Regions from separate parts of the Methylobacterium phyllosphaerae genome, predicted to be linked through region 1. Evidence: predicted binding sites of a transcription regulator. Region 1 holds the regulator's gene; each other region holds the start of a gene.
What was found. Region 1 encodes PhoB, which activates phosphate uptake and scavenging genes when phosphate is short. Its sites were predicted from a motif close to TGTCATNNANCTGTCAT; they were not measured.

Region 1 (7,158 bases):
TGTCGGGCGGCCAGCAGCAGCGCCTGTGCATCGCCCGCACGGTGGCGCAGCGCCCGGAGGTGATCCTGTTCGACGAGCCGACCTCGGCCCTCGACCCGATCTCCACCGGCCGCATCGAGGAGCTGATCGAGCAGTTGCGCGACGAGTTCACCATCGTGATCGTCACCCACAACATGCAGCAGGCGGCGCGCATCTCGCAGTTCACCGCCTTCATGTATCTGGGCCAGCTGATCGAGTTCGGTCCGACCAACCGGATGTTCATGAACCCGACGGAACGCCGCACCCAGGACTACATCACCGGCCGGTTCGGCTAGTCTGCCTGAACGCTCCGGTCTCGGGGAAGGCCGTCCGGTCGCCGCATCCGCGGAGGGCCGGCGGGTCCCCGAGGGCCTCCCCGGAGCGCCGCCCCCGGGACCCATCGAAGGATTCGCCATGCCCGGCCATATCGTCACCTCCTACGACACCGACCTGGAGAACCTGCGTCGCTCGATCTCGGAGATGGGCGGCGTGGCCGAGAAGATGACCGCGGAGGCGACGGACGCCCTCGTGCGCCGGGACGACACGCTCGCCCAGGCGGTGATCGTCGCCGACAAGCGCCTCGACGCCCTGCAGCGGGACATCGAGGAGCGCGCCGTGCTGTTGATCGCCCGGCGTCAGCCCCTGGCGATCGATCTGCGTGAGACGATCTCGGCGATCCGCGTCTCCGGCGACCTCGAGCGGATCGGCGACCTCGCCAAGAACGTCGCCAAGCGGGTGGTGGCGATCTCCGATCAGGCGCCGGCCCAGAAGATCGTTCTCGGCGTGCGCCACATGAGCGACCTCGCGGAGGGCCAGCTCAAGGACGTTCTCGACGCCTATGCGAGCCGCGACGTCCAGGCAGCCCACGATGTCTGGGAGCGGGACGGCGAGATCGACGCCCTGTACAATTCGCTGTTCCGCGAGCTCCTGACCTACATGATGGAGGATCCGCGCAACATCTCGTTCTGCACGCATCTTCTGTTCTGCGCCAAGAACGTCGAGCGGATCGGCGACCACACCACCAACATCGCCGAGACGATCCATTATCTCGCCACGGGCGAGGCCCTGGCGGGCGACCGGCCGAAGAACGATGCGTCGAACTATGCGACCGTGGACGGGGTGCCGGCTCCGTAAGCGGGCCGCCCCCGGTCCAGGCGTCGGCCTGCGCGCGCTCCTGTGGGGCGCCGCCGGAGAATCGGAGCGTGCGGGTTGAGGCTGAGCGGCGCCTCCTGCACCCTCTGCCTGCCCGCCAACTCCAAGGAGAGTCGGCGCGCCTGCAGGCCGTATGGCGCCGCTTCGTGAACGGATCTTCGAACGTGAGCATGCAAGTCCTGATCGTCGAGGACGAGGAGGCGCTGACCACGCTGCTGCGCTACAATCTGGAAGCCGAGGGCTTTCTGGTGGATTCCGCGGCTCGGGGCGACGACGCGGAGCTGCTCCTGGCGGAGCGGATCCCCGATCTCGTCCTGCTCGACTGGATGCTGCCCGGCCTCTCGGGCATCGAGCTGTGCCGGCGGATCCGGGCGCGCCGGGAGACCGAGCGGCTGCCCGTGATCATGCTCACTGCCCGGGGCGAGGAGGGCGACCGGATCCGCGGTCTCGGGACGGGCGCCGACGACTACATCGTCAAGCCGTTCTCCGTCCCGGAACTGCTTGCCCGGATCCGCGCGCTGCTCCGCCGGGCCAAGCCCGCCCATGTCTCGGACCGGCTGGCGGCGGGCGACCTCGAACTCGACCGCACCGGCCATCGCGTCCGCCGCGGCGGCGAGGAGCTGCATCTCGGCCCCACAGAGTTCCGTCTGCTGGAATTCCTGATGCTGGCGCCGGGCCGTGTCTTCTCCCGCGAGCAGCTCCTCGACGGGGTCTGGGGACACGACGTCTACATCGACGAGCGCACGGTCGACGTCCATGTCGGGCGGCTGCGCAAGGCACTGAACGGCCCGCGCCAAGCCGACCCGATCCGTACGGTCCGCGGCTCGGGCTACGCCTTCGACGAGACGTTCTCGCTCGACGCTTGAGAGGGGCGCGAAGCGTTCCGGGACAAAGGGTTCCGGGCCGGAGGCCGGTCGGCCGCGCCGCCCGCCCGCGTGCAGCGAAGGGAGCCAGGGACGTTCGAGGCCGGCGGATGCTGCGAGGCCCGGCGGCCCCCCGGGCCTCGCGCAGATTCAGCGGGTCAGCGCCGCGCTCCGGCCGGACGCGACCGGCACGGCGTCGAGCGCCGCCAGAACCGTCCCCTCGGTGAGGATCTGCGGAAGCACCTGAGGCGCTCCGGTTCCGGTATAGAGGAGGTAGAGCGGCACGCCGCTGCGCCCGTGCTTCTCCAGCAGACGGGTGATCTCGGGATTCTGGTTGGTCCAGTCGCCCTTCATGTAGGTCACGCCGCGCTCGGCCATCGCGGCCCGCACGGCCTTGGTGTTGAGCGAGGTCGCCTCGTTCACCGCGCAGGTGATGCACCACGCGGCGGTCATGTCCACGAAGACGGGGCGGTGCGCGTCCACCAGGGCGTCGAGACGCGCTTGAGTGAAGGGCTCGACCCCGTCGGCGGCGGCCTGCGCCGACGGCGCGGTGCGGTCCCGCGGAAGGGTCACGGCGAGGGCCGACACGGCGATTAGCGCGAGGGCCGCAGCGACCCGCGCGACCCGGCCCGCCCCGGGCGCGGCGGCGCGGCCGTGTTCCCAGGCCCAGGCGGCGAAGCCCACCAGGACGAGGCCGATCAGCGCCGCCAGCAGCCCACGCGGATCGACCTGCTGCGCCAGAACCCAGATCAGCCAGGCCACGGTGGCGTAGACCGGGAAGGCCAGGACCTGTTTGAGGGTCTCCATCCAGGCGCCCGGCCGCGGCAGCGCCCGCAGGGCCGGCGGCCAGAGGGTCAGCACCAGGAAGGGCAGGGCGAGGCCGAGGCCGAGGCTCGCGAAGACGGCGAGCGCGACACCGGCACTCTGCGTCAGCGCGAAGCCCACCGCCGAGCCCATGAACGGCGCCGTGCAGGGGGTCGCCACCAGGGTCGCCAGCACACCCGTGAAGAACGAGCCGCTCAGGCCGGCACGCCGGGTCAGGCCGTCTCCGAGGCCGGCGAGCCGGCCGCCGACATGGACCACTCCGGACAGGCTCAGGCCCATAGCGAACAGCAGATAGGCGAGGGCTGCGACCATGGCGGGCGATTGCAGCTGGAAGCCCCAGCCGATCGCGGCCCCACCGCCCTTCAGGGCGATCAGCAGGGATGCGAGGCCGAGGAAGCTCGCCAGCACGCCGGCCGTGTAGGCGAGGCCGTGCAGCCGCAGCCGCGCCGGGCCCTCGCCGGCATGCCGCACGAGGCTCAGCACCTTGATGGACAGCACCGGGAAGACGCAGGGCATCAGGTTTAGGATCAGGCCGCCCAAAAAGGCGAAGGCCGCGGCGGTCGCGAGGGTCAGCGCGTCGAACTCGGCGGCGGCCGGCGGGGCTCCGGCCGGATTCGGCGCGCTCGACGCGGCCGCGACGGCAGGAAGCACCGGCTCGTCACCATACGCGAAGGCGAGGCGGCGGGTGCCGTCCGTACCGACCTCGTCGATCGTCAGGACGCCGGGCAGGGCGGCGGGCAAAGGATCGGTCGGGCTGCTGCGCGCGATGGTCAGATGCAGACCGGTCTCGTCGACGGTCATCACCTGCGCGGCGGCGTTGTCGATCGCCGTCTCGGCATAGGGGAAATAGGCGGCGTTCCGGATGGATTCGGGTTTCAGGCCGGTCGCGGCGAAATCGAGCTGCAGCGTGTCGCCCTGGCTCGACAGGCGCAGGGGCCAGAGCGCCGGCGCGGGCAGGGCAGCCCGGGCGCGCGCGAACAGCGCGGCGTTGGCCGGGTCCGGCTCGGCCTTGCCCACCGGCAGGGTGAGGGCGAGATCGGCCGAACCGGGGACGCACTCGGTCTCGCAGACGAGATAGGTCAGCTTCGCCTGAATCTGAACGGGATTAGCCGGGTCGAGGCTCGGCGGCGGCGTCACGGGCACGAGGAGCGTGACCTCACCCTCGTAGCCGTAATTCATGAGGGTCGCGATCGGGATGCGCTCCGGCGCCGGCCACCGGATCGCGCTGGCGTTGAAGCCGGCCGGCAGGGTCCAGGTCACCTCCGGAGGCAGTCCGGAATCGCCCGGGTTGCGCCAGTAGACGTGCCAGCCGGGCTTGATCTGCATCCGCACCGCCAGCGTGAACGGCTGTGCGCCGGCGACCGCGGCGGGCTCGGCCACGAGGCTCGCCCGCACGAGGTCGGCCGGCGTGCGGAAGCCCTGCGGGACCCCTTGGGCTGCGGCGGCCGAGAGGCTCGCGGCGAAGGCCAGGATCAGAATGGCGAGGCGGCGGATCATGCTGTCCCTTCGCGCGCAGGGCCGGCGCGGTTTCACGCACGGTGTATCCGGGCCAGCGCGGTCGTTTCGATGGCGGTGGGTCTTACCACGGGCCGCGCCCGGGATCCCACGCCGATCGCTCAGTCCGCGAGCGGCACGGTCGCACGCTCCAGCCAGTCGCGCGTCCCGGCATCGACCCGGGGCGCCAGGGTCTCCCGCACCCGGGCGTGATAGGCATCGATCCAGGCGCGCTCCTCCGGTTCGAGCAGGTCCGGCTGGATCAGCCGCCGATCATAGGGGGCGAGCGTCAGGGTCTCGAAGCCCAACATCGGGCGCTCGCCGCCCGCGATCGTGCGGGGCTCGACCAGCACGAGGTTCTCGATCCGGATGCCGTAGGCGCCGCGGGCGTAATAGCCCGGCTCGTTCGACAGGAGCATGCCGGGCTCCAGCACCACCGTGCCGGTCTTGGCGATCCGCTGCGGTCCCTCGTGCACCGACAGGAAGGCGCCGACGCCGTGGCCGGTGCCGTGATCGAAGTCGAGTCCCGCCTGCCAAAGCGGCGCCCGGGCGAAAGCGTCGATCTGGGCGCCGGTCGTGCCGACAGGAAACACCGCCCGGGCAATCGCGACGTGGCCCTTCAGAACCCGGGTGTAACGGTCGCGCATCTCCGCGCTCGGCGTGCCCACCGCGACCGTGCGGGTGATGTCGGTGGTGCCGTCCGGATACTGCGCACCGGAATCGATCAGGAACAACTCGCCGGTCCGGACCGTCCGGTCGGTGGCGCGGCTCACCCGATAATGGACGATCGCGCCGTTCGGCCCGGATCCCGAGATCGTCGGGAACGAGACCTCGCGCAGATCGCCGCCCGCCGCGCGGAAATCCTCAAGGGCCTCGACGGCGGCGATCTCGGTGAGGCCCCCGGCCGCGGCCGCACCGTCGAGCCAGGCAAGAAACCGCACGACACTCGCCCCGTCGCGGACATGGGCGGCGCGCGCACCGGCGATCTCGGCGGCGTTCTTGACCGCCTTCATGCCGGTGATCGGATCCTTGCCGACATCGGCGGTGCCGCCGGCAGCCTCGATCTTTTCCTTCAGGGCGACGGCGCCGGTCGCCGCGTCGAGGCGGACACGCACGCCGGCGAGGGATCCCAGCCCGTCGTCCAGTTCCGCCCGGGGCAGGATCTCGGCGATCGGGGCCAGCACCGCGCGCAGCGCCGGATCGACCTCGGGCGAGACCAGGAACAGCCGCGCCAACCCCTCGCGCGGCAGGATGGCATAGCCGAGGGCCAGGGGCGTGTGACCGACATCGGAGCCGCGCAGGTTGAAGGCCCAGGCGAGATTGTGCGGATCCGAGATGACCAGGGCATCGCAGCCGCCCTCGGCGAGGGCCGCCCGGATCCGGCCGATTTTGTCGGTGCAGGCCTCGCCGCACAGGGCATCCGGATGGAGCACAACCGGTCCGGCGGGGGCCCTCGGGCGGCCCGCCCAGACGGCGTCGACGAGGTTCGGCACGGCCCGCACGGTGCCGCCGGCCCGGGTGGCGGCCCGCTCCAGGCGTGCGAGACCGTCGGGTGTATGCAGCCAGGGATCGTAGCCCAGAACCTGATCCCTCTTGAGGTTGACGCCGATCCAGGCTTCAGGCGTCGACTCGGCCAGCGGCACCACCGTGAGGATGCCGGTATCGACCTGTTCGGGCGCCTGCAGGGTGTAGCGGCCGTCGACGACCAGCGCGGCGGATTCCATCAGGATCACGGCCGTCCCCGCAGAGCCGGTAAAGCCGGTGAGCCAAGCCAGCCGTTCGGCGTCGGCCGGAACGTATTCGGACTGGTGCTCGTCCGCCCGGGGCACGACGAAACCGTCGATCCCGTGCTCGCGGAGAGCGGCCCGCAAGGCCTCGATCCGCTCGGCGCCCTTCCGGTGGCTCGGGTCGTCGAAGCTCTGGAAGCGCTGACGCGGCTGGGGCGGACGGGGCTCAGTCATGAGGCGAGCCTAGCGCCCGCCGCTCCCACGCCGCAACACCCCGTCCTCAGAGGAGGCGCCCGGGTGCGGTGCCTAAAAGATCGCTAACAATCTTATCACGCCGCCGGATTTGGCCTATTCCTCAGACATGCCACGCCGCGTCTACTACCGGATCAGCGACAGACCCGATGGCCGCTTCGACGCCATCGTGACGATCGAACCCGACACGGTGGTTTGCCGGGACGGATTCGATTCGCTCGCCGAACTCGAGGAATGGGTGGACGGTCTGCGCGTGCTGATGGCGGCGCTCGGCGCTCCCGTGTCGCGGGCAGACGGGGCGGAAACAGCAGCCGAAACCGCCCCCACGTCGGATCGTTCGACGCCGTCGGGCCGGCTCCGCACCGCGCGCTGATCAGCGCTTCGTGACCGGCAGGTCCGGCATGCGCTCGATGGGCGCGCCGTCATAACCTTCGAACCACGCAAGGCGTGCGGGCGAATTCGCCGGATAGGGGCAGGCGTCCTTGGCACGGCCCTGGGCCCGGGCGCGGGCGCCCTCGGCGATGGGGTCCGCGGGCGGATCATGGAGCGACGTCTGGCTCATGGCCAATCAACGCGCCGGCGCGCCGCCGGTTCGGGGCGCCTCAGGGCCGTGGGCGGCGGGCGGCGCCGCCGCGCATCAGGACCAGGGCGACCCATCCCTCGATCATGCCGCGGCGGACGAGGGAGAAGCCCTGGAGGCGGTAGGCCGAGAGGACGCCGGGCACGTCGCGCGCGATCAGGCCGGACAGGACCAGAACGCCCTCGGAGGCGACCACGCGCGTCAGCGTCGGCGCGAGGAGCCGCAGGGGCCGGGCCAGAATGTTGGC
Region 2 (7,158 bases), 1.5 Mb from region 1:
CGACCTTCTGGACGCTGCCGGCCAAGCTCGTCACCGGCGTCGGCGCGGCGGGCGGGATCGCGCTGATCAACACGCTGGGCCAGTTCGGCGGCATCGTCAGCCCGGTGATGGTCGGCTGGGTGAAGGACCTGACCGGCTCGACGACGCCGGCCCTGTACGGCATCGGGGTGCTCTGCCTCGTCGCCGCCGGGCTCGCGCTCTTCGCCATGCCGGCGAGCCTGCGCCGGAGCGACAGGGCGGCCTGATCCGGCCGCATCGGGCGTCCCGGGCCGACGAGCTACGGGACGCCCACCAGGGCCGCCTGCCGATACGCGCGGGGCGCTGCCCCGTGGCGCTCCTTGAAGCGGCGGACGAAGTGGGCTTGGCCGGCGAAGCCGCAGCCATAGGCGAGCAGGCCGATCGACAGGTGCGCGCAGGCCGGATCGGCCAGCCGCCGGGCGGCGGATTCCAGATGGGCCTTGGCGCGCTGGACCACGACGCTGCCGTTGACGGGCTGGGGCACCTCCCGGGCCAGCCGCTCCGAGAGACCGGCGATGATCAAGTCGATGCCGATCTCCGTCATGCGCGCGGCTGCGGCTGCCCCGAGACGGTCGCGGACACGGATCAGCTCGCTGAAGACGCTCATTGCCAGGCTTGCGGATGCGCGATCGGCGCCGACGGTCAGGGCCGTGTAGAGCCGGGCCGGTCCGAGCCGCGCTCCAGACGGTCGCGCGGCACATCCAGGATCCGGCGACTGTCCGTCTCCGTCATCACCACCAGCGGCTGACGATCGACCACGACGAGGGAACCGACCTCCGCGCGTTCCCGCCTGGCCGCAAAAGGCTCTGCTCGGAGCGTCCGAAGCTCGACCGTCATGAGGGGGTCGGAGATGATCTCCCGCCACCGTCGGACGCTGTCCTGCGGTGGAAGACCGACGGTTGAGAACAGAGTCTGCACGGATCGATCCCCGCGACGCCGAGATGGGGGCAGAGAGCGGTCGGCTGCGGGACGTCGTCGGGCGGAGCAGATCCCGCACGGCCGTGCCCGGACCCGGCAGACGGCACCGGTGAACCGTCCCGGGCTGGAGCCCGACAGGCGGCTGCCGACGCCGAAAACGGGTTCGGATGCCGATCTTCGCGGCCGAAAACAGTGAATGCCGCGGTAACCAATTCGAGGATCGATCGCCCTGCGCGACGGATCAAAAAACCTCGCGCTCACGGACAAACCCCGGCCCGCTCATATTGTATATTATCTGCAACCTCAAGAATTGGTGCGATATCAACTTGAGGTAGCAATTCTCCGGCCTTCGATCCGGCACCCTGATCCGCGTCCGCGGTCCCGGTTCACCCCGACCGGCAGTCGTGGATCAGGCGCATGGTGCCAGGCCTTTCAATGGTGATGTCTCCTATGGATAACCTCAGCGCAGCCCGTTCAACGTTCATGTTGGAGAAGGTCGGCGCCATCGTCGCCGCCTACGTCTCGCGCAACGCGATCGACGTCGGGGCCCTGCCGGCTCTCATCGACCAAGTGCATTCGGCGATCGCAGTCCTCCGCCGCGACCCATCGGGTTCGGGGGCAGGCGGCCTGAGCCAGGAGCAGGTCGACGCCTCGATCCAGGAAGCGGGCCTGATCAGCTTCATCGACGGCCGCGCCTACCAGACCCTGAAGCGCCACCTGACCGCCCACGGCCTCACGCCCGAGCGCTACCGGGCCAAGTACGGCCTGCCGGCCGATTACCCGATGGTCGCCCCGGGCTATGCGGCCCGGCGTTCCGAGATCGCCCGGGCGATCCAGCTCGGCCACAAGGCGGGGTGAGTGATGGTGCCCGCCTCGTCCCCGGGTCCCGCCCGGACCCACAAGCCTCCCCCCGGGGCGGCCTCGAAGGATGCGCTGTACCGCATCGCCGGGATTCTCGACGTGCCGGTGGCGAGCTTCTTCCCGGATGCCGACCGGCCCGACGCGGCCATCGCCCAGGCGGCCGACCTCGTCTCGGCGTTCGTGGCGATCGAGAATCCGGCCGCGCGCCGGACCTGCCTGGCCTTCGTGCGGGCGATGGCGGGTTCCTGAGGGGGCCGACGGAAGCCGGAGACCGGGCTGCTCCCCATGGGATGACGCCCGGTCTCCGGCCAGCCGGCCAGACGCCGGATCAGAACATGTGGCGCAGGAGGTAGAACAGCACGGCCGCGAGGGTGATCGCCGCCGGCAGGGTCAGGATCCAGGCGAGTGCCATGTTGCGCACGGTGGCCATCTGCAGGCCCGAGCCGTTGGCCGCCATCGTCCCGGCGACACCGGATGACAGGATGTGGGTGGTCGAGACCGGCAGGCCGTAGAGTTCGGCCAGCCCGATCGTGCCGGCCGCGACGATCTCCGCCGAGGCACCCTGCGCGTAGGTCAGGTGGGTCTTGCCGATCTTCTCGCCCACCGTGACGACGATGCGTTTCCAGCCGACCATGGTGCCGAGGCCGAGGGCGAGGGCGACGCAGACCTTGACCCAGCCCGGGATGTAGCGCGTGCCGTCGTTGAGCAGGCCCGCGTAGCGCTTGAGGGTCGCCTTGTCGGCCTCCGAGAGATCGGCCCCGGAGCCCGGCAGCACGCGCACCGCGTCGGCGGCGAGGTACATGTCGCTGCGCAGGTTCTGGGTCTGGGCGGCCGGCACCGTGCGGATCGCGCCGTAATTCTTCACGCTGGCGGCAATGTCGTTCGCGAGCGCCGCCAGCGCGGCGTAGACGGGCGGCGCGTTCAGGTCCTTGGTCTTCAGCGCTTCCGTCACGGTCCGGCGCGCGGCGGCGGCGTCCGGCACCTCCGCGCCGGGCGCCCGGGCGGAGAACACCGCGCCCGCCGCCGTCGAAGCCTGCACGAAGGCGGGCGTCGTGTCGTCCGCCATGGTGCGGTTGAGCGCGTAGGCGGTGGGGGCGGCGCCGATCAGGATCAGCATGATCAGGCCCATGCCCTTCTGCCCGTCGTTGCCACCGTGGAAGAACGAGACCAGCGTGCAGGTGAGGATCAGCAGGCCGCGGATCCACAGGGGCGGCGGCGCTTCGCCCTTCGGCGCCGCGTAGAGATCCTTGCGGCGCACCGCGAATTTCAGGGCGAGCAGCAGCAGCGCCGCCAGCACGAAGCCGCAGACCGGCGAGAACAGCAGCGCCTTGAAGACGTTGAGGGCCTGGCTCCAGTCGACGCCCGCGGTGCCGTCGCCGCCGTTCATCAGCTGGTTGGCGAGGCCGACGCCGAGCACCGAGCCGATCAGCGCGTGGGACGAGGAATTGGGCAGCCCGAACGCCCAGGTTCCGAGGTTCCAGAGGATCGCCGCCAGCAGCAGCGCGAAGATCATCGCGTAGCCCGCATGCGAACCGACATTGAGGATCAGCTCCACCGGCAGCAGCGTCACGATGGCGTAGGCCACGGCGCCCGAGGAGAGCATCACGCCGAGGAAGTTGAAGACGCCCGACCAGATCACCGCGACGAGCGGCGGCATCGAGTGGGTGTAGATCACCGTGGCGACCGCATTGGCGGTGTCGTGGAAGCCGTTCACGAACTCGAAGGCGAGGGCGATCAGCAAGGCGAGGCCGAGCAGCGCGAAGGCGCCGTAGGCGAGGGGCGCCTCGCCGACGGCGTTCATGTCCGCGATCAGGCTCACCACCGCGTAGCCGAGGCCCGCCACCAGCACGAGGAGGAAGGCGACCACCCCGCCGAGATGCAGTCCGTGGTCGAGGCGCGGGCCCCCTACCTGCCGGCCTGCGACCGCCCCCGACGGCGCCACGGCGGAATCGGACATGAACCCTCGCGCGGAATCATTCGTGATGGTGAGCCGGGATTAAAATGTGCCCGTGACGGTCGGGTGACGTCGATCCCGCGTCCAGCCTCGCGCAACGGCATCCGGCCGAAGCGATTTGCGGGATTTCGTCCCGTCCCCAGTGTCCGGGCCGTCCCAGTGTTCGGGCCGCCGAGGATGGGCGGTCTGTGCCGGGCCCGTTGCGATGACGGACGGCCATCGCCCCGATCCTCATGTCATGACGGCACGCGCTGCAAGGTTAAGACGAAGATGAGTCATGATATGATTTGCGCCGGCAAAGTTTTGATCCTGTTGCTGGCAGGATACAAATGTAAGATTTTAGATTTGTGACTGGATTATGACGAAGGCGAGCGCGTAGAGTTCGCTAAATCTCCGGCTCGCAGGCTGAATCGCCGCGCGCTTTGGGGGTTGGCATGACATTTCGATATGGCGTCTCGATCGTGGCGTTGGCGGTCGCTGCCTTCGGACCGGGCGCGCAGGCACAGACGGCCAACACGACCGCTTCGGACGTCAATGTCCTCAATCTGCTGGCGCCGTACCTGACGCTCAACACGACGGCGACCGGTCAGCAGACGCTGCAGCTCAACCTGGCGCAGTCGATCGCGATCAACACCGCCGCGGGGCTCGCCCAGCAGCAGCTCGCGATCAGCGACAAGAACCTGCTGGGCTCGGCGCGCAACGACCTGTCCTCGGCCGGGCTCGGGACATACGGCGTGGCTGCAAATCTCGCGGGCGGCCTGCCGGCCCAGACGCCGATCAACGGCATCGTTCCGCAACAGCTCGTCGGCGGCCTGGGTGCCCAACTCGGCCCGATCTACCAGCGCGGGGTCGAGCAGGGCGCGAGCGGACCCCTGGGCAGCGTGGTCAATCTGCTGGCCGGTGCCTACGGTTTCACAGGCAACAACCTGGGCGTCGCCAAGAACTACTATGCCAACGGCGCGGCCAACAATCCGAGCGTGACCCCGGCCAACTACGTGGCGGTGCCGGCCGTGGCGCCGGCGGGCTACAGCCTGCCCACCGCCAACGGGCTGCCGAACACGACCAACAGCGTCTACGACCTCGCCTACGGCGTGACCAACACGCAAGCCGGCCAGGATGTCTACGGTTCCTCGCGGCCCGTCCAGGCGGCGCCGGCCCGGTTCAACACCTTCGACCCGACCGCGCTCAACGGCATCGCCACGAACCCGTCCTTTCCGAGCGGGCACACCACCTACGCGTTCACCGACGGCATCCTGCTCGCGATGCTGGTGCCGCAGCAATACCAGAGCATGCTGGCCCGGGCGGCCGACTACGCCAACAGCCGCATCGTCCTGGGCGTGCACTACCCCCTGGACATCATCGGCGGACGGGCGCTCGCCACCTACGACCTCGCCCAGGCCTTCACCAACCCGGCCTATATCAACAACGCCGCGGTGACTGGCACGGCGATCAACCTGCCCGCCCAGTTCGTGGCGGCCCAGAGCCAGCTGCAGGCCTACCTCGCCGCCCAGTGCGGCAACACCGTCGCCGCCTGCGCGGGCAGCGCCGCCAACGCGGCCGGGAATCCCTACGTGCCGTCGGCCGGTAACCAGGCTGCCTACCAGCAACGCCTCACCTACGGCCTGCCGACCCTCAGCTTCGCCCAGGCGCCCCGCGAGGCGGCTCCCGCCGGCGGGCCGGACGCCTCGATCCTGCTCGCGCCGCTCTACGGCGGATCGACCGCCGCCGCGCGGACCCTCGCGCCCAACGGCGGCCTCTACGGCCAGCTCGCCACCAGCACGATCAACCAGATCCTGGTCAACACCGAGACCAACGCGCTGGCCGCCTTCTACGGCAGCCCCCTGAGCTATTGGAGCCGCCTCGACCTCTATGCGGCCGCCGGGTATTTCGGGAACGTCACCGGCACCCTGCGCATGGACGCCACCGACCGCCTCGGCATCGATGTCGGCATCGGACAGGGCGGCGCGCTCTACGCCAACGGCACCATCGCGGGGACTGTCTTCGTGGGCGCCGGCGGCCTGCTCGGCGGCTCCGGCACGGTGGGCGGGATCGGCGCGCTCTCGGGGGGCACGGTTGCGCCGGGCAACTCCATCGGCACGCTCACCGTCGCCGGCAATGCCGCCTTCGCGGCCGGCTCGACCTACCGGGTCGAGGCCAACGCCGCCGGACAGGCCGACCGCATCGCCGCCACCGGCAGCGCCACCCTGTCGGGCGGCACCGTCCAGGTGCTGGCCGCCTCGGGCGCCTACAATCCGCGCACCACCTACACGATCCTCTCCGCCGCCGGCGGCGTCTCGGGCCAGTTCGCCGGCGTGACGGCGAACCTCGCCTTCCTCAGCCCGGGCCTGCGCTACCGGACCGACGCGGTCGACCTGACCCTCACCCGCAACGACGTGCCGTTCGCCGCGTCAGCCACCAGCCGCAACGGCATGGCGGCGGCCAACGCCGTCCAGGCGGCCGGCGGCGGCCGGCTCTTCGACGCGGCGGTCGCCTTCACCACCACCGAGGCCGATGCCGGCTTCCGGGCGCTGGCCGGCGACATCCATGCCGGCACCGTGTCCACCGCCTACGAGACCGCGTTCTTCGTGCGCGAGGCGGTGCTCGACCGCCTGCGCTGGGGCAGCCCCGGCACCGGCCTCGATTACGGCACCCTGCCGGCCGCCTACGCGGCCGACCTGCCGGGGCGCCAGCCGGTGGTGGCGGGCGTGCCGGTGCGGACCCTCGACCCGCAGGTGTTCGGCCTCTGGGGCCAGGGCTTCGGCGCCTTCGGCACGGCCGAGGGCGGCGGCAACGCGTTCAACCTCGACCGGCAGATCGCCGGCTTCGCGGCGGGCGCGGATGTCCGCGTGTCGAACGGGCTGCGCGTCGGCGTGGTCGGCGGCTACACGGAGGCGTATCTCGACAGCGCCGGCCGGTCCGGCGGCACGAGCCGGGCGGAGAGCGCCACGCTCAAGAGCGGCTTCGGCGGCCTGTATGGCGGCTATGAGGTCGGGCCGTTGTCGGTGCGGCTGGGAGCGCTCTACGCCGAGACCGACACGCGCACCCGGCGGGCGGTGCTGTACGGGCTGTCGGACACGCTGAGCGGCCATGGCGGCGGCTATACGGTGCAGGGTTTCGGCGAGATCGGCTGGAGGATCGCGCTCGGCCAGCCGGCTCCGGCGGCTCTGGTGTCGAGGGACGGCGTCGCGGTGCCGGTGCCGCCGACGGCCTCCTACGTCGAGCCGTTCGTCGGCGGGGCGTATGTCGGCATCCGGCGGGACGCCTTCGCGGAGACCGGGGGCGCGGCGGCGCTGGCGAGCGTCGCGCGGGACTACGATCTGGGCGCGGCGACCGTGGGGGTGCGGGCGCAGACGGGTCTGGAGCTGGGGTTGGGTCTTCCGGTGACGCTGCGGGGTCTGGTCGGCTAC
Region 3 (7,158 bases), 2.1 Mb from region 1:
ATTCCCGTCCCGGCCCCCAGCGGCGGGCGACGTCGACCTGGCTGCCGCCCCAGGCGGTCGAGCCGTAATCCAGGGTGACGCGGGTCAGGTCCGCGCCGGCGCGCTTCGGGACGATATTGACCACGCCGCCGACCGCGCCGTTCGGCGACACCCCCGTGAGGGCGGCGGACGGCCCCTTCAGGACCTCGATGCGCTCCACGTAGTCGGTGAAGATGCGGAAGCTCGGGGCAATGCCGTAGAGCCCGTCGAAGGCGACCTCGCCGCTGGTGTTCTCGTTGGACGGGAAGCCCCGGATGGAGAAGGAGTCGAACGGCGCCCCCGTGGTCTGGGTGGCGCGCACCGACGGGTCGAGGACCAGGGTCTCGGATACCGTCCGCGCCTGCCGGTCCCGGATGAGCGTGTCGGTGTAGCTGGCGATGCTGAAGGGCGCCTTCTGGATCTCGGTATCGCCCAGCAGGCCGAGGCGACCGCCCCGCGCTACCTGACCGCCGGCATAGGCCGGGACCGGTCCGCGCGGCGCGACCGCGCTCGCGACCGAGATCTCGTCGAGCTGGACCTCCCGGCCGGCCCCAGCCTCCTCCGCGCGGGCCGCGTGCAGCCCGGAACCGACGAAGCCCAGCAGGACAGCCATCGGGAGAACCGGCCGGGCCGCGCGCCGCCGGCGCCGGTTCCGCGCGGAAACCGGCACCGAGAAATCTTGAGACCGCATTGTTGTGACGAAAGCTCCGAATCACGGAGCAAGGCAGCAAATATCTCTACGTGTGTCAAAAATACATTTGGATTAATTATAATTATATTCAGCGCATGCAGGGTCGATCTACGTGATCGATATTGAGTGAGTTCTATACTGACTTTCATTGCCGAACGACATCATTATCAGTGCCTCACTCATCATCGCACGGTCGAGCCGGCGATTTCGCGGAAGGCCGGGCCGGAGCTCGGCCGAGGCGCGCGGCCGGGATCGTCGGGCCGGGCGGGGCGTGCGGGGCCCGACACGGCCGCGATCGGGTGTGGATCGCGCGCGTCCGATCGGGTTGCCGCGGCGGAGACCGGGGCGCCCGGTTGCCAGGCTTGCCCACCCCGCCTAGACGGGCCCGGCGCGAAACGTGCCTGTCACCCCTCCTCTAGTGCAGAGGTTTTCCCGTGATCACCGGTCCGTGCCTCATCGTCCAGCCGATCCACGCGGCGGGCCTCGACCGGCTGCGGGCGGCCGGATTGGAGCCGCGTCCGGCGAGCGGCACGGATCCCGAGACCCTGGCCCGCGAGGCCGCCCCGTGCGTCGCCGTCATCACCCGCAACACCGGCTTCCCGGCCCGCGCCATCGCGGCGGCCCCGGCCCTGCGGGTGATCGGCGTGCACGGCACCGGCACCGACCACGTCGCCACCGCCGAGGCGACCGAGGCCGGGATCGTGGTGGTCAACACGCCCGGCGCCAACGCCGTCTCGGTGGCCGAGCAGACGCTGGCGCTGATCTTCGCCCTGGCCAAGGCCCTGCCGGAGGCCGACCGCTCGGTCCGGCGCGGGGACGACAGCTTCAAGTTCACCGCCCGCCTGATCGAGCTGGCCGGCCTGACGCTGGGCCTCGTCGGCTTCGGGGCGATCGGGCAGGCGACGGCCCGGCTCGGCGCGGCCCTCGGCCTGCGGGTGCTGGCCTACGGCCCGAGCCGGCCGGACGCCGACTTCGCCAATGCCGGCGCCCTGCGGGCTCCTTCGGTGGACGCGCTCCTCGCGGAGGCCGACATCGTCTCCCTGCACGTGCCCCTGACCCCGGCCACCCGCGGCCTGATCGGCCGGGACCAGCTCGCCCGGATGAAGCGGGACGCCTTCCTGATCAACACCAGCCGCGGCGGCCTGATCGACGAGGCGGCCCTGGTGGAGGCGCTGGAATCCGGCACGATCGCGGGCGCCGGGCTCGATGTCTTCGCCCAGGAGCCCCTGCCGGCCGACCACCCCCTCGCCCGTCAGGCGCGGGCGATCCTGACGCCCCATGTCGGCGGTTCCACCGGGTCGGCCCTGATCCGCACCGCCGAGACCGCCGCCGGCCGCGTGGTCGACGTGCTGGCGAGCCGGCGGCCGGGCGGACTGGTCAATCCGGATGTCTGGGCGCGGCGGCGCGCCCTGTGATACCCTGAGACGGGTTGCCGCCGCGGGCCGCGCGACCGATCTCCGACCGGCACCTCAGGCTGAGGGCGCGGGTGGGAAGGCCGCGGTCCAACGGCTCCGACCGCGCCCGGATCACGCCCTTTCGTCCGCACCACGACCACCCGCCGCGCACGTTGTCATGCAATCGTCGCAGACGGGCCGGAAAGCCACGCGCTGCATCCGAGGCCAGAGAGGGCTCCATGGACTTCCACCGTCGCTTCACGGTCCTGATGTGCGCCCCCGCCTTCGATCCGGACGATCTCGAAGGCGCGCGCGTCAATCAGATCGTGGCAGCCGTGGAGCAGCGCGGCTTCGAGGTGGTGCGCGCCCGGCGGGTCGAGGACGCGGCCATCGCGGTGCAGACCGACGCCGCGGTGGGCTGCCTCGTGGTCGATTGGGGCAAGCGCGGCCTCGACGGCAAGGCCGCCGCCCTGATCGACATGATGCGCAAGCGCGGCCTGGAGATGCCGATCGTCATCATGGTCCGCCGCAAGCGGCTGGAGGACATCCCGGTCGAACTGCTCGATTTCATCGACGGCTACATCTTCCTGGCGGAGGAGACGCCGGAATTCATCGCCCGCGGCCTCGTCAGCCGGGTCACGCAATACGCCCAGACCCTCAAGACGCCGTTCTTCGGCGCGCTCGTCGACTACGCCGAGAAGGGCAACCAGCTCTGGACCTGCCCGGGCCACAACGGCGGCATCTTCTACAACCGGTCGCCGATCGGCCGGATCTTCGTGGAGCACCTGGGGGAAGCGATCTTCCGCGACGACCTCGACAACTCGGTCCTCGACCTCGGCGACCTGCTGACCCACGAGGGCCCGGCGCTGAAGGCCCAGAAGGAGGCCGCCAAGATCTTCGGGGCCGAGAAGACCTACTTCGTCCTCAACGGCACCTCGGCCTCCAACAAGATCGTCCTGTCCTCGCTGATCGCGGAGGACGACCTCGTCCTGTTCGACCGCAACAACCACAAGGCGGCGCATCACGGCGCCCTGTTCCTGGGCGGCGGCATCCCGATCTTTCTGGAAACGGACCGGAACGCCTACGGCCTGATCGGCCCCATGTATCATGAGGCCCTCGACGAGACCCGGATCCGGGAGAAGATCCGCCGGAACCCGCTGGTGACCGATCCCGAGGCGTGGCGCCGGGAGCGGCCGTTCCGCGTCGCGGTGATCGAGCAGTGCACCTACGACGGCACGATCTACGACGCCCAGGAGATCCTGGAGAAGATCGGCCACCTCTGCGACTACATCCTGTTCGACGAGGCCTGGGCGGGCTTCATGAAGTTCCACCCGCTCTACGCCCGCCGCTTCGCCATGGGGCTGACCGGCCTCGACGAGACCTCGCCCGGCATCGTTGCCACGCAATCGACCCACAAGCAGCTCGCGAGCTTCTCCCAGGCCTCGCAGATCCACACCCGCGACGGGCATATCCGCGGCCAGACCCGGCGGGTCGAGCACAAGCGGCTCAACGAGAGCTTCCTCGTCCACGCCTCCACGTCGCCCTTCTACCCGCTCTTCGCCTCCCTCGACGTCGGCGCCCAGATGATGAAGGGCCGCTCCGGCATGATCCTGTGGGACGACACGATCCGGCTCGGGATCGAGTGGCGCAAGAAGGTCCGGGCGATCCGGCGGGAATTCGAGGAGAACGAACGCGATCCCGCAAGGCGCTGGTTCTTCGACCCCTTCGTGCCGGACGTGACGGTGAATGCCGACGGGGCCGAGGTGCCGTGGGAGAGCGTGCCGACCGACGAACTCGCCGCCACGCCGCGCCACTGGGAGCTGAAGCCGGGCGCCCGCTGGCACGGCTTCACCCACGTGGCGCCGGGCTACGCGATCACCGACCCGAACAAGCTCACCGTGCTCACCCCCGGCTTCGACCGGCACACGGGGGCCTACGCCCAGCACGGCGTGCCGGCGCCGATCGTGGCCCAGTACCTGCGTGAGAACCGGATCGTCGCCGAGAAGAACGACCTGAACTCGCTGCTCTTCCTGCTGACCCCGGGGGTCGAATCCTCCAAGGCCGGCACGCTGATCTCGGGCCTCGTCGCCTTCAAGCGGCTCCACGACGACAACGTCCCGCTGGAGGAGGCCATGCCGGAATTCGTCAACCGCCGGCCGAACCGCTACCGCGGCGTGCGCCTGCGCGACCTCTGCGCCGAATTCCACGCCTTCCACCGGGAGGCCGGCACCTCCACGCTCCAGCGGCGCCAGTTCGCCCCGGAGCACCTGCCCGAGATGGTGATGCCGCCCAAGAAGGCCGCCCAGCTGCTGACCCGCAACAAGGTGGATTACGTGCCGATCGCCGAGGCCGAGGGGCGGATCGCCACCACGCTGATGCTGGTCTATCCCCCGGGCATCGGCACGGTGCTGCCGGGCGAGCGCCTGGACGACCGGGCCAAGCCCATGCTCGACTATTTCAAGATGTTCGAGGCCTCCGCCAACCTGTTCCCGGGCTTCGAGGCCGAGATCCAGGGCGTCTACCGCGAGGTCGATCCGGACGGGCGGATCCGCTTCCACACCTACGTGGCACGCGAGGGGGCCTGATGGAGATCGAGGTCGAGACGCCCGGCCTGGTCCCGGCCCGCACCTGCCCCGACATCGTCATCCGCGCCTCCTCGGATGCGGATGTCGAGGCGATGGTGGCGATCTACGAGCACCACATCAGCAGGGGCGTGAGCGATGTCGGCGTCGCCGAGGAGGACCGTCTGCTTCCCGACGACCTGAAGCGGCGGCGCAAGACCATGCGCAAGAAGCGCCTGCCCCACCTCGTGGCCGACCGGGACGGCGCGGTGGCGGGCTACGCCTACGCGGTGCCGTTCCGGAAACGCCCGGCCTACCGCTACACGCTGAAGCACTCGATCTACGTGCATCCCGACCACCTGCATGCCGGGATCGGCCGCCGGCTGCTGCCGGCCCTGATCGAAGCCTGCGCGGCCGGCGGCTACCGCCAGATGATCGGCTACATCGACGCCGAGAACGCGGCGTCCCTGCGGCTCCACGAGGCCTGCGGGTTCGAGCGGGTCGGCTACCTGCGGGCGGTGGGCTTCAAGTACGGCCACTGGTCGGACAGCGTCATGGTCCAGCGGGCGCTGGGCACCGGGTCGGAGGACCGGCCGGGGTAGCGCGGGCCGGGACGGGGCGGCGTCCGACGCCCGGCCGCCGTCATTGCGAGCGCAGCGAAGCGATCCAGGAGCGCCACACTTACGGAGGGCGCGCTACCCTGGGTCGCTTCGCTGCGCTCGCGATGACGGAGCGCGTGACACCCGCCGAAGGATTCGACCGGGGCCGGGATCAGTGGCCGGAGGCCGGCTGCGCCGTCGCGACGATGTCGACCTCGACGCCGACATCGAGCGCCACCCATTGGCCCGAGGCCCAGGCCCCCTGGCCGACGCCGAACTCGGTGCGGACGAGGCCGACGCGCCCCACGGCATGCGCCGCGCCGCCGTCGAAGGTCAGGTGGAACGGCAGCGTCACCGGCCGGCTCGTGCCGCGGATCGTCAGCGTCCCCACCGCAGCGTAGTCGCCCTGCCCCTTGTCGACGAAGCGGGTCGCCTCGAAGCGCGCCTGGCTCGCCGCCTTGACGTCGAACCAGTCCTTCTGCGGCAGGGCCTCGTCGCGCTGGACGTCCCCGGTCCGCGCGCTGGCGAGGTCGACCAGCACGAGCGCGTGCCCCGCCTCGGGCTTGGCGGGGTCGAAATCCACGCTGGCCGTGAACCGCTCGAACCGCCCGGTGAACGGGACGCCGACCTGCACGCCCGAGAACCGGATCGCGCTCCGGGCCGGATCCACCGCCCACTCGGCGGCGGCGGCCGGCAGGGCTTCGCCCAGGAACGCGCCCAGGAACGCGCACAAGAACGCGCCCTGCAGCGCCGCGAGCAGGCAGAGGTGACGCGCGTTCATCGGGTGGGCTCCACGATCGGGGCGGTCGACGGCCGGCGCCCCGGCAGCATGCGGCGCAGCACGTCGTCGCGCAGGAGGAAATGGTGGCGCAGGGCGGCCGCCACGTGGACGGCGAGGAGGGCCGCCAGGAACCACGCCCCCAGGGCATGGACCTGCTTGAGGAGGCCCTCGGCGGCGGCGGGGTCGGGGACGTGGGCCGCCAGCGGCAGGTGCGGCCAGGGGACGAGGCCGTAGAGCACCGTCGGGATGTTGAACGGCGACAGCGAGACCACGGCCCAGCCGGTCAGGGGCAGCCCGACGAGGAGCAGATAGAGCAGGTGATGCGCCGCCGCGGCCGCCCGCCGCTCCCGCGCCGGCATCCCGGCCGGGTGCGGTGGCGCCCGGTGGGTCAGGCGCCAGAGGAGGCGCAGGACCGTCAGCGCCAGCACCGTGACGCCGACCGACTTGTGCCACTGGTAGAGCTGGAACTGGCGCAGCGGCGCCAGGGCCGCGTGCGTCATGGTCAGCCCGAGGCCGATCAGGACGAGCACGGAGAGCGCGCTCGCCCAGTGCAGCAAGATCGCCACGGCGGAGTACCGCCGCGCGGAAACCCCGTTCGCCATGGCCGATCCCCCGGTGTCAGTCCTGCTTCTCGAAGGCGCCCGCGATGGTGAGGTGCAGCTCGTCGCCGATCAGCGGCACGTAGGTCTTCACCCCGAACTCCGAGCGCTTGAGCGTGCCGGTGGCCTCGAAGCCGACCGTATACTTCTTGCTCAGCGGGTTCACGCCGGCGCCGACCAGGGTGACGTCCAGCGTCACCGGCTTGGTCACGCCGTGGAGCGTCAGGTCGCCCGTCACCTTCGCGTGGTCCTTGCCGGCCGGCGTGACCTTGGTGGACACGAAGGTCATGTCGGGGAACTTGGCGGCGTCGAGCCACTGGTCGCCCTTGAGCTCGTCGGTGAGCTTGGCGCTGGTGGTCGTCACCGAGGCGACCGGGATCTTCACCGAGAGCTTGGCCGCCGCCGGGTTCTTCGGCTGCAGCTCCAGCGTGCCGGACACGTCCGAGAAGCCGCCGGCATAGTTCGAGAAGCCCATATGGGACACGCGCCAGCCGACCTGGGTGTGGCCGGGATCG
Region 4 (7,158 bases), 1.5 Mb from region 1:
CGCGTCGCGGAGGTCGAGGTCGAGCTGAAGGCCCTGGAGATCACCCAGATGCGGGTGGCGGCCAAGCAGGGCCGGGCGGATTCGGTGGAGCCGGACCCCGCCTCCTCGCTCCTCAAGATCCGCGGCTCGCAGCTCCAGCAGGCGGCGACGGAGCTGCTGGTGGAGCTCGCCGGGCCGTTCGCGCTCGCCGCCCCGGCACGCGGGGCAGGGGCCAACAACCTGCCCGGGGGCTTCGACTGGGTCGATGCGGCGGCGCCGAGCTATTTCAACAACCGCAAGGTCTCGATCTACGGCGGCTCGAACGAGATCCAGCACAACGTCATCGCCAAGGGCATTCTGGGTTTGTGAGACGATCCCGGATCCGCTTGCAGGCTTGAGAAACGCGGCGGTCGCGGCCTCGGCTCTCCCTCCCCCCTCTGCGGGGGAGGGTGGCCCCCGAAGGGGGTCGGGAGAGGGGAGCGACGTTTCAGGACGCGGCACGCCCTTCATGCCGGTTGCGCCCTGTCCTGCAGCCGGGTTCCCCTCTCCCGGCCCCTGCTGACGCAGGGGCCACCCTCCCCCGCAGAGGGGGGAAGGAACGTCCGAGGACACCACCATGGATTTCGACCTGAACGAGGACCAGTCGCTCCTGCGCGACAGCGTCGAGCGGCTGGCCGCCGATCTCTACCCGTCCCTGGAAAGCCGGCAGGCGCGGCTCAAGGCGCCGCTCGGCTTCCCCGCGGAGGGCTGGGCGGCTTTTTCCGAACTCGGCGTCACGGGACTGCCCTTCTCGGACGAGGACGGCGGCCTCGGCGGCGGCCCGGTCGAGACCATGCTGGTCATGGAGGCGGTCGGCCGCAACCTCGTGGTCGAGCCGCTGCTGGCGAGCCTCGTTCTCGGCTCGACGGCCCTGCGGCTCGGCGGCAGCGCCGCGCAGAAGGCGCGCCTCGTTCCCGACTTGGTCTCCGGTGACCTGCGCCTGACCCTCGCCCACACCGAGCGCCAGTCCCGCTATGACCTCGCCGACGTGGCGACCACGGCCCGACGCTCCGGCGACGGTTTCGTGCTGAGCGGGGCCAAGAGCGTCGTACCCAACGCCGACGCGGCCGGCCTGATGGTGGTCTCCGCCCGCGTGTCGGGGGAGCGGCGCGACGCGAAGGGGATCGGCCTGTTCCTGGTCCCGGCCGACGCTGCCGGCGTCGCGATCGAGGCCTACCCGACGCAGGATGGCGGCCGGGCCGCGGAGGTGTCCTTGTCGGAGGTGCCCCTGCCCGACGACGCGGCGCTGGGCGATCCCGAAGCCGGCCTGCCGCTGCTGGAGCGGGTGGTGGAGCACGGGATCGCGGGGCTCGCCGCCGAGGCGGTGGGCTCCATGGACGCGCTCCACACGCTCACGGTCGAGTACCTCAAGACCCGCAAGCAGTTCGGCGTCAGCGTCGGCTCGTTCCAGGCGCTGCAGCACCGGGCGGTGGACATGCTGATCCAGCTGGAGCAGGCCCGCTCGATGGCCCTCTACGCCGCCATGATGGTCGACACGCCGGATGCGGCGGCGCGTGCGGCGGCCCTATCGGCCGTGAAGGTCCAGATCAACAAGGCCTGCCGGTATGTCGGCCAGGAGGCCGTGCAGCTCCACGGCGGCATCGGCATGACCCTCGAGTATATCGGCGCCCACCACTTCAAGCGGCTCGCCATGATCGAGTACCAGCTCGGCGACACCGCCCATCACCTGCGCCGCATCACGCAGGACGCGAACGGACTGCTCGCGGCGTAACCCACGCGGACAAGGGGCTTCCAAAGGGCGTGCCCTTTGGTGGGGTGTCGGGGTGAAACCCCGACGAACAGGTCTCCGCCCCAGGCAGGGGAGGCGGAGACCTTGTGAAACCGCCTTCAGACCGTCGAGCGGTCAGTTGAACAGCGAGCCGACCCCACCCTGCACCCGGCCGAGGCCGGCGCGGGCGACGGAGTTGTTCGGATCGATCGTCGCTGCGCGCTGGTAGTTCTCCATCGCCTCCTTGCGCTGGCCCGACTTCTCGTAGGCCAGGCCGCGATAGGCCCAGGAGGTGGCGTCCTTGTTGTTGACATTGAGGGCCGCGTTGTAGTCCTCGATCGCCTTCGGGTACTGGTTCGTGGCGATCAGGCTCTGGCCGCGTGCGGCGTAGGGCGCGGACTTGAAGGGGTCGCGGTCGATGGCGGCGTCGAAATCGGCGATCGCCTGCGTGTCCTGACCCTGCTTCTGCCGCACGAGGCCGCGGGCATGATAGGCCTCGGCCGATTCCGGCATCAGCCGGATCGCGACGTTGAGGTCGTTGAGCGCCTGGTCGAGGTTGCCCTGGGCGCGCTCGACATTGGCGCGGCCGATATAGGCCGGGCCGTAATTCGGATCGATCCCGATCGCCTTGGTGAAGTCCTGCAGGGCAGGGCCGTCGCGGCCGATCTGGCGGCTCGCCAGGGCGCGATTGTTGTAGGCGGAGGCGGAGTTCGGATCGAGCTGGATCGCCTTGGTGAAGTCGGCGATGGCATCGTTGAACTGGCCGGCGCGGGCATAGGCGGCGCCGCGGGTGTTGTAGGCGGCCGCGTCGTTCGGGTTGCGCTGCACGACCTCGGTCAGGGAGGCGATGTTGACGTTCGTGGCCCCCGTGGTGTCCTTCTCGAGGACCGCGTATTGCCGCGGGCCGGCCGCGCTCCCGACGGTCTCGCAGCCCGCGAGGCCGGCGGCCGAGACCATGGCTGCGCCGATCAGTGCCGTCTTTCGTCCCAGCCCGTTGCGTACGTTCATTGCCCCACTCTCCCCGAGGCGTCGCCCGCCTTGCGCGTGCCCGCCTCGCCCCTCACAGTCCAAGAGCCCGCGCCGTGCGCCGGGCACGCCCGAATCCGGGGCACCGTCGCGCATCACGGTGAAGGCCGGCTTAAGAAGCGCCGCGTCGTGATCCGGCCCCCGCCCGTCCCGGGGACGAAGGCGGTGCAGGCGGAATCGATCGACAGCATTCGGAACCGACCACGCTGTGGTGGAAGCGGTGGGATGTGGCGAAGGTATGGCTCGACGGTTCCGGGACGCCGCAGGCGGGCTTCCGACCGCCATGCGACGATGCAGGTGTGCCTTCGAAGCCTCAGGAACCGGCCGGGACGGGCCCGAGGCGGGTCACGTGACCCATCTTCCGGCCGGGACGCGCCTCGCCCTTGCCGTAGAGGTGCAGATGGGCGCCGGGCTCGGCCAGCAGGGCGTGCCAGTCGTCGGCCTGGGCACCGATCAGGTTGCGCATCTCCACCGGCAGGCCGCCGACCCGGCCCGGATCGCCCAGCGGCCAGCCGCAGATGGCCCGCACGTGCTGGGCGAATTGCGAGGTCAGCGCCCCCTCGCTGGTCCAGTGACCGGAATTGTGGACCCGGGGCGCGATCTCGTTGACCACGAGCCGCTCCGCCCCGTCCTCGCGGACGAGGAACATCTCGACGGCGAGGACGCCGACATAGTCGAGGGCGTCGGCGATCCGACGGGCGATCTCGAGGGCGATGCGTCCCGTCTCCGGGGCCACGCCCGGGGCCGGCACCCGCGTCAGAGCGAGGATGTGATCGCGGTGCTCGTTCTCGCACAGGTCGTAGGCCGCGAAGCTGCCGTCGCGCCCGCGGGCGCCCACCACGGAGACCTCGCGCTCGAACGGCACGAAGCCCTCCAGGATCAGCGGCGCGCCGCCGAACTCGGCGAACAGGGCGTTGCGGTCGCCCTCGGCCCGCTCGCGGAGCATGCGCTGCCCCTTGCCGTCGTAGCCGAAGCGGCGGGTCTTGAGCACCGCCGGCAGGCCGATCACCTCGATCGCCCGGTCGAGATCGTCGGGCGTGTCCACCGCCCGGAACGGCGCCGTCGGGATGCCCAGCCCGTTGATGAATTCCTTCTCGGAGAGGCGGTCCTGCGTGGTCGAGAGCGCCCGCGCGTTCGGGTGCAGGGCGGCGTGCCGGGCCAGGATGTCGGCCGTGGCGTGCGGGATATTCTCGAACTCGTAGGTCACGACATCGACGCTGCGCGCGAAGGCGGCCAGCGCCTCGGCATCGTCGTAGGCCGCGCAGGTGGTCCGGGCGGCCACGTCGAAGGCGGGGCTGTCCGCGTCGGGGGCGTAGACGTGCGCCTTGAGGCCGTAATCGGCCGCCGCCAGCGCGATCATGCGCCCGAGTTGGCCTCCACCGACGATGCCGAGGGTGGAGCCGGGGCCGAGGATCTTGTCCGTCACGCGTTCTCTTCCGTCACCGGCCGTTCGGCCACCGAGGCGGTCTGGGCCGCGCGCCACGCCTCCAGGCGCTCCGCCAGATCCGGATCGGAGAGCGCCAGGACGGCGGCGGCGAGCAGGGCCGCGTTGATGGCCCCGGCCCGGCCGATCGCCAGGGTCCCCACCGGGATGCCCGCCGGCATCTGGACGATCGAGAGGAGGCTGTCCTGGCCAGACAGGGCCTTGGATTCCACCGGGACGCCGAAGACCGGCAGGCGGGTCATCGCGGCCGCCATGCCGGGCAGGTGCGCGGCGCCGCCCGCCCCCGCGATCACGACCTTGAGGCCGGCCGCGACCGCGCCTTTGGCGAAGGCCACAAGCCGGTCCGGCGTGCGGTGGGCCGACACGATGCGCGCGTCGTAGGGTACGCCGAGGGCATCGAGCGTCTCGGCGGCATGCCGCATGGTCGCCCAGTCGGACTGGCTGCCCATGATGATCGCGACCGGAGGCGACGCCATCGTTGATCCCGGAAAAAGAGGGCGCTTACAGGCGGTGCGGGCCCGCGGCAAGGCGCGACCCGAAGACGTCCACCGACATCAGGCGATGATGTCCGGCGTGAGCGCGTCCTCGATGTGGAAGATGCGGTCACGCAGGGTGAGCTTGCGCTTCTTCAGACGCTGGATCTGGAGCTGGTCGCCAGCCACGCTGCGCTCCAGCGCCTCGATGGCACCGTCGAGATCCCGGTGCTCCTCGCGCAGCCGCGCCAGTTCGCCCAGGAGGTCCGACTGCGCACTCTCACCCGCCTCGTCCGCCATCGTCACCTGAGGACCCGAAGACCGTTCATGGCCCGAGAGCATGCGTCACGCTCCGGCGCCGGACAAGACGGCGCGGTAAGCAATCATCAGACTTAGCAGCAGAAAACGCTTCGACAGGTCCGGCATCTTGTGCCAATCTCGATGTGTCGAAACGATGACAGGAGATTCGGCTCATGTCGCTGCAGACGCATCTGAACCAACTCGCCCGGAAGCACGAAGCCCTCGAGCGTGAGATTCAGGAAGCGATCCACAGGCCTTCGGCGAACGACCTTCACATCGCCGAGATGAAGCGACGGAAACTCCTTCTCAAGGACGAGATCAACAGGCTGCAGGCGAACGGCAATACGCTGCACTGAGCCCCTGATCCGTCCGCACGCATAGCAGAAACGGCACGACAGCTGCCGCCGCATCGGGAGACCGGTGTGGCGGTTTTGCGTTCTGCGACCGCTCGTTTGGAGAAACGGCCGCCTCGGGATCGCCGATCCGGGCGGGCGTCGTGCTCTCGCGGATGTGACCCCGGAGCCTTGGCGACGGGGCGCCTGCCGCGCCCGCACGCCCGGGGATCGAAACAGACGACCCGCGACCTCCCGGCAGATGCGTTTCCCGCCGGCCACGCCGAGGCGCCCGGCTTCGAAGCCGCCGATCCGGGATGCATCCGGCGAACGCGTCACGGAGCACCCCGATCGCGCGAGCGAAGGCGCGCGGGGGTTCCGGCGACCCACAACCGGCCTCACACCCGCGGAAGAATGCGCTACTCTGGGCCCCGCCGCCGGAGAGCGGCCCGCGAGGAAACGCCGAACTGATGACGAGAGCCAGCCTGCCGGGCCGCTACCCGGACATCTACGATTCGGCCCGCCGCGCCCCGGAGACCTTCTGGCTCGGCGCTGCGCAAGCGCTCGACTGGGCGCATGTCCCGCAGCGGGCCTTCGCGCCGGATTCCGGCCCCTACGGCCGCTGGTTTCCGGACGGCACCCTGAACGCCTGCCACAATGCCGTGGACCGTCACGCCGACGGAGCGCGGGCGGATCAGGTGGCGATCCGCTACGATTCGCCCGTCACCGGGACCAAGCGCAGCATCACCTACCGCGCGTTGCGCGACGAGGTGGCGGTACTGGCCGCCGTCCTCGCCGGCCTCGGCGTCGGCAAGGGCGACCGGGTGATCCTCTACATGCCGATGGTGCCCGAGGCCCTGTTCGGCATGCTGGCCTGCGCACGGCTCGGCGCGGTGCATTCGGTCGTGTTCGGCGGCTTCGCGGCCAACGAGCTGGCGGTGCGGATCGAGGACGCGGCGCCGAAGGTGGTGCTCGCCGCCTCCTGCGGGATCGAGCCGAACCGCGTGGTCGCCTACAAGCCGCTCCTCGACGCGGCGATCGCGGCCTCGCGCCACAAGCCGGAAGCCTGCCTGATCCTGCAGCGCCCGCAGGCCGCCGCGACGCTCATGCCGGAGCGGGACCGCGACTGGGCCGAGACCGTGGCGGCCGCCCGTGCGGCGGGGCAGCGGGCGGCCTGCGTGCCGGTCGCCGCCACCGACCCGCTCTACATCCTCTACACCTCCGGGACGACCGGGAAGCCCAAGGGCGTGGTCCGCGATACCGGCGGCTACCTCGTCGCCCTCGCGTGGTCGATGCCGAACCTCTACGGCGTCCAGCCCGGCGAGACCTATTTCTGCGCCTCCGACATCGGCTGGGTCGTCGGGCACTCCTACATCGTCTACGCGCCGCTCCTGCACGGCTGCACCACGGTCCTGTACGAGGGCAAGCCGGTGGGCACGCCGGATGCCGGCGCATTCTGGCGGGTCGTCGCCGAGTACGGGGTCGTGTGCCTGTTCACCGCGCCGACGGCGCTGCGGGCCATCAAGAAGGAGGATTCCGCCGGCGCCCGGATCGCCGATTACGACCTCTCCGCCTTCCGCAGCCTGTTCCTCGCGGGCGAGCGCGCCGATCCCGATTCGGTCGCCTGGGCCGAGCGGGTGCTGAACCGGCCGGTGATCGACCATTGGTGGCAGACCGAGACCGGCTGGCCGATCGCCGGCAACCCGATGGGTCTCGGCCTTCTGCCGGTGAAGCACGGTAGCACCTGCGTGCCGATGCCGGGCTACCGGGTCGAGGTGCTGGACGAGGGCGGCAAACCGGTCCCGGCCGGGACCATGGGCACCATCGCGATCCGCC

Region 2: MCBMB27_RS16170 (inorganic phosphate transporter) is a predicted target of PhoB. The motif match lies at 3,807-3,823, and genes of this name have one in related genera.
Region 3: MCBMB27_RS19060 (Orn/Lys/Arg family decarboxylase) is a predicted target of PhoB. The motif match lies at 2,278-2,294, and genes of this name have one in related genera.
Region 4: MCBMB27_RS02945 (YdcH family protein) is a predicted target of PhoB. The motif match lies at 5,134-5,150, and genes of this name have one in related genera.

What each region holds. Positions count from the first base shown of each region.
Region 1 is NZ_CP015367.1:2,081,191-2,088,348, reverse strand. Features, by position in the region: gene pstB (phosphate ABC transporter ATP-binding protein PstB) at 1-314, shown strand, start outside; gene phoU (phosphate signaling complex protein PhoU) at 433-1,152, shown strand; gene phoB (phosphate regulon transcriptional regulator PhoB) at 1,341-2,036, shown strand; gene MCBMB27_RS09285 (protein-disulfide reductase DsbD family protein) at 2,184-4,355, opposite strand; gene MCBMB27_RS09280 (aminopeptidase P family protein) at 4,475-6,313, opposite strand; gene MCBMB27_RS09275 (hypothetical protein) at 6,441-6,704, shown strand; gene MCBMB27_RS09270 (ribosome modulation factor) at 6,705-6,893, opposite strand; gene MCBMB27_RS09265 (50S ribosomal protein L11 methyltransferase) at 6,934-7,158, opposite strand, start outside.
Region 2 is NZ_CP015367.1:3,563,929-3,571,086, reverse strand. Features, by position in the region: gene MCBMB27_RS16195 (MFS transporter) at 1-245, shown strand, start outside; gene MCBMB27_RS30575 (helix-turn-helix domain-containing protein) at 278-625, opposite strand; gene MCBMB27_RS16180 (Ros/MucR family transcriptional regulator) at 1,420-1,794, shown strand; gene MCBMB27_RS16175 (hypothetical protein) at 1,798-2,046, shown strand; gene MCBMB27_RS16170 (inorganic phosphate transporter) at 2,126-3,754, opposite strand; gene MCBMB27_RS16165 (autotransporter family protein) at 4,186-7,158, shown strand, end outside.
Region 3 is NZ_CP015367.1:4,187,423-4,194,580, reverse strand. Features, by position in the region: gene MCBMB27_RS19070 (TonB-dependent receptor) at 1-631, opposite strand, end outside; gene MCBMB27_RS19065 (hydroxyacid dehydrogenase) at 1,144-2,124, shown strand; gene MCBMB27_RS19060 (Orn/Lys/Arg family decarboxylase) at 2,343-4,688, shown strand; gene MCBMB27_RS19055 (GNAT family N-acetyltransferase) at 4,688-5,266, shown strand; gene MCBMB27_RS19050 (YceI family protein) at 5,436-6,044, opposite strand; gene MCBMB27_RS19045 (cytochrome b) at 6,041-6,646, opposite strand; gene MCBMB27_RS19040 (YceI family protein) at 6,663-7,158, opposite strand, start outside.
Region 4 is NZ_CP015367.1:612,722-619,879, forward strand. Features, by position in the region: gene MCBMB27_RS02915 (acyl-CoA dehydrogenase family protein) at 1-348, shown strand, start outside; gene MCBMB27_RS02920 (acyl-CoA dehydrogenase family protein) at 596-1,750, shown strand; gene MCBMB27_RS02925 (tetratricopeptide repeat protein) at 1,883-2,755, opposite strand; gene MCBMB27_RS02930 (5-(carboxyamino)imidazole ribonucleotide synthase) at 3,087-4,199, opposite strand; gene purE (5-(carboxyamino)imidazole ribonucleotide mutase) at 4,196-4,693, opposite strand; gene MCBMB27_RS02940 (YdcH family protein) at 4,772-5,032, opposite strand; gene MCBMB27_RS02945 (YdcH family protein) at 5,164-5,346, shown strand; gene MCBMB27_RS02950 (propionyl-CoA synthetase) at 5,793-7,158, shown strand, end outside.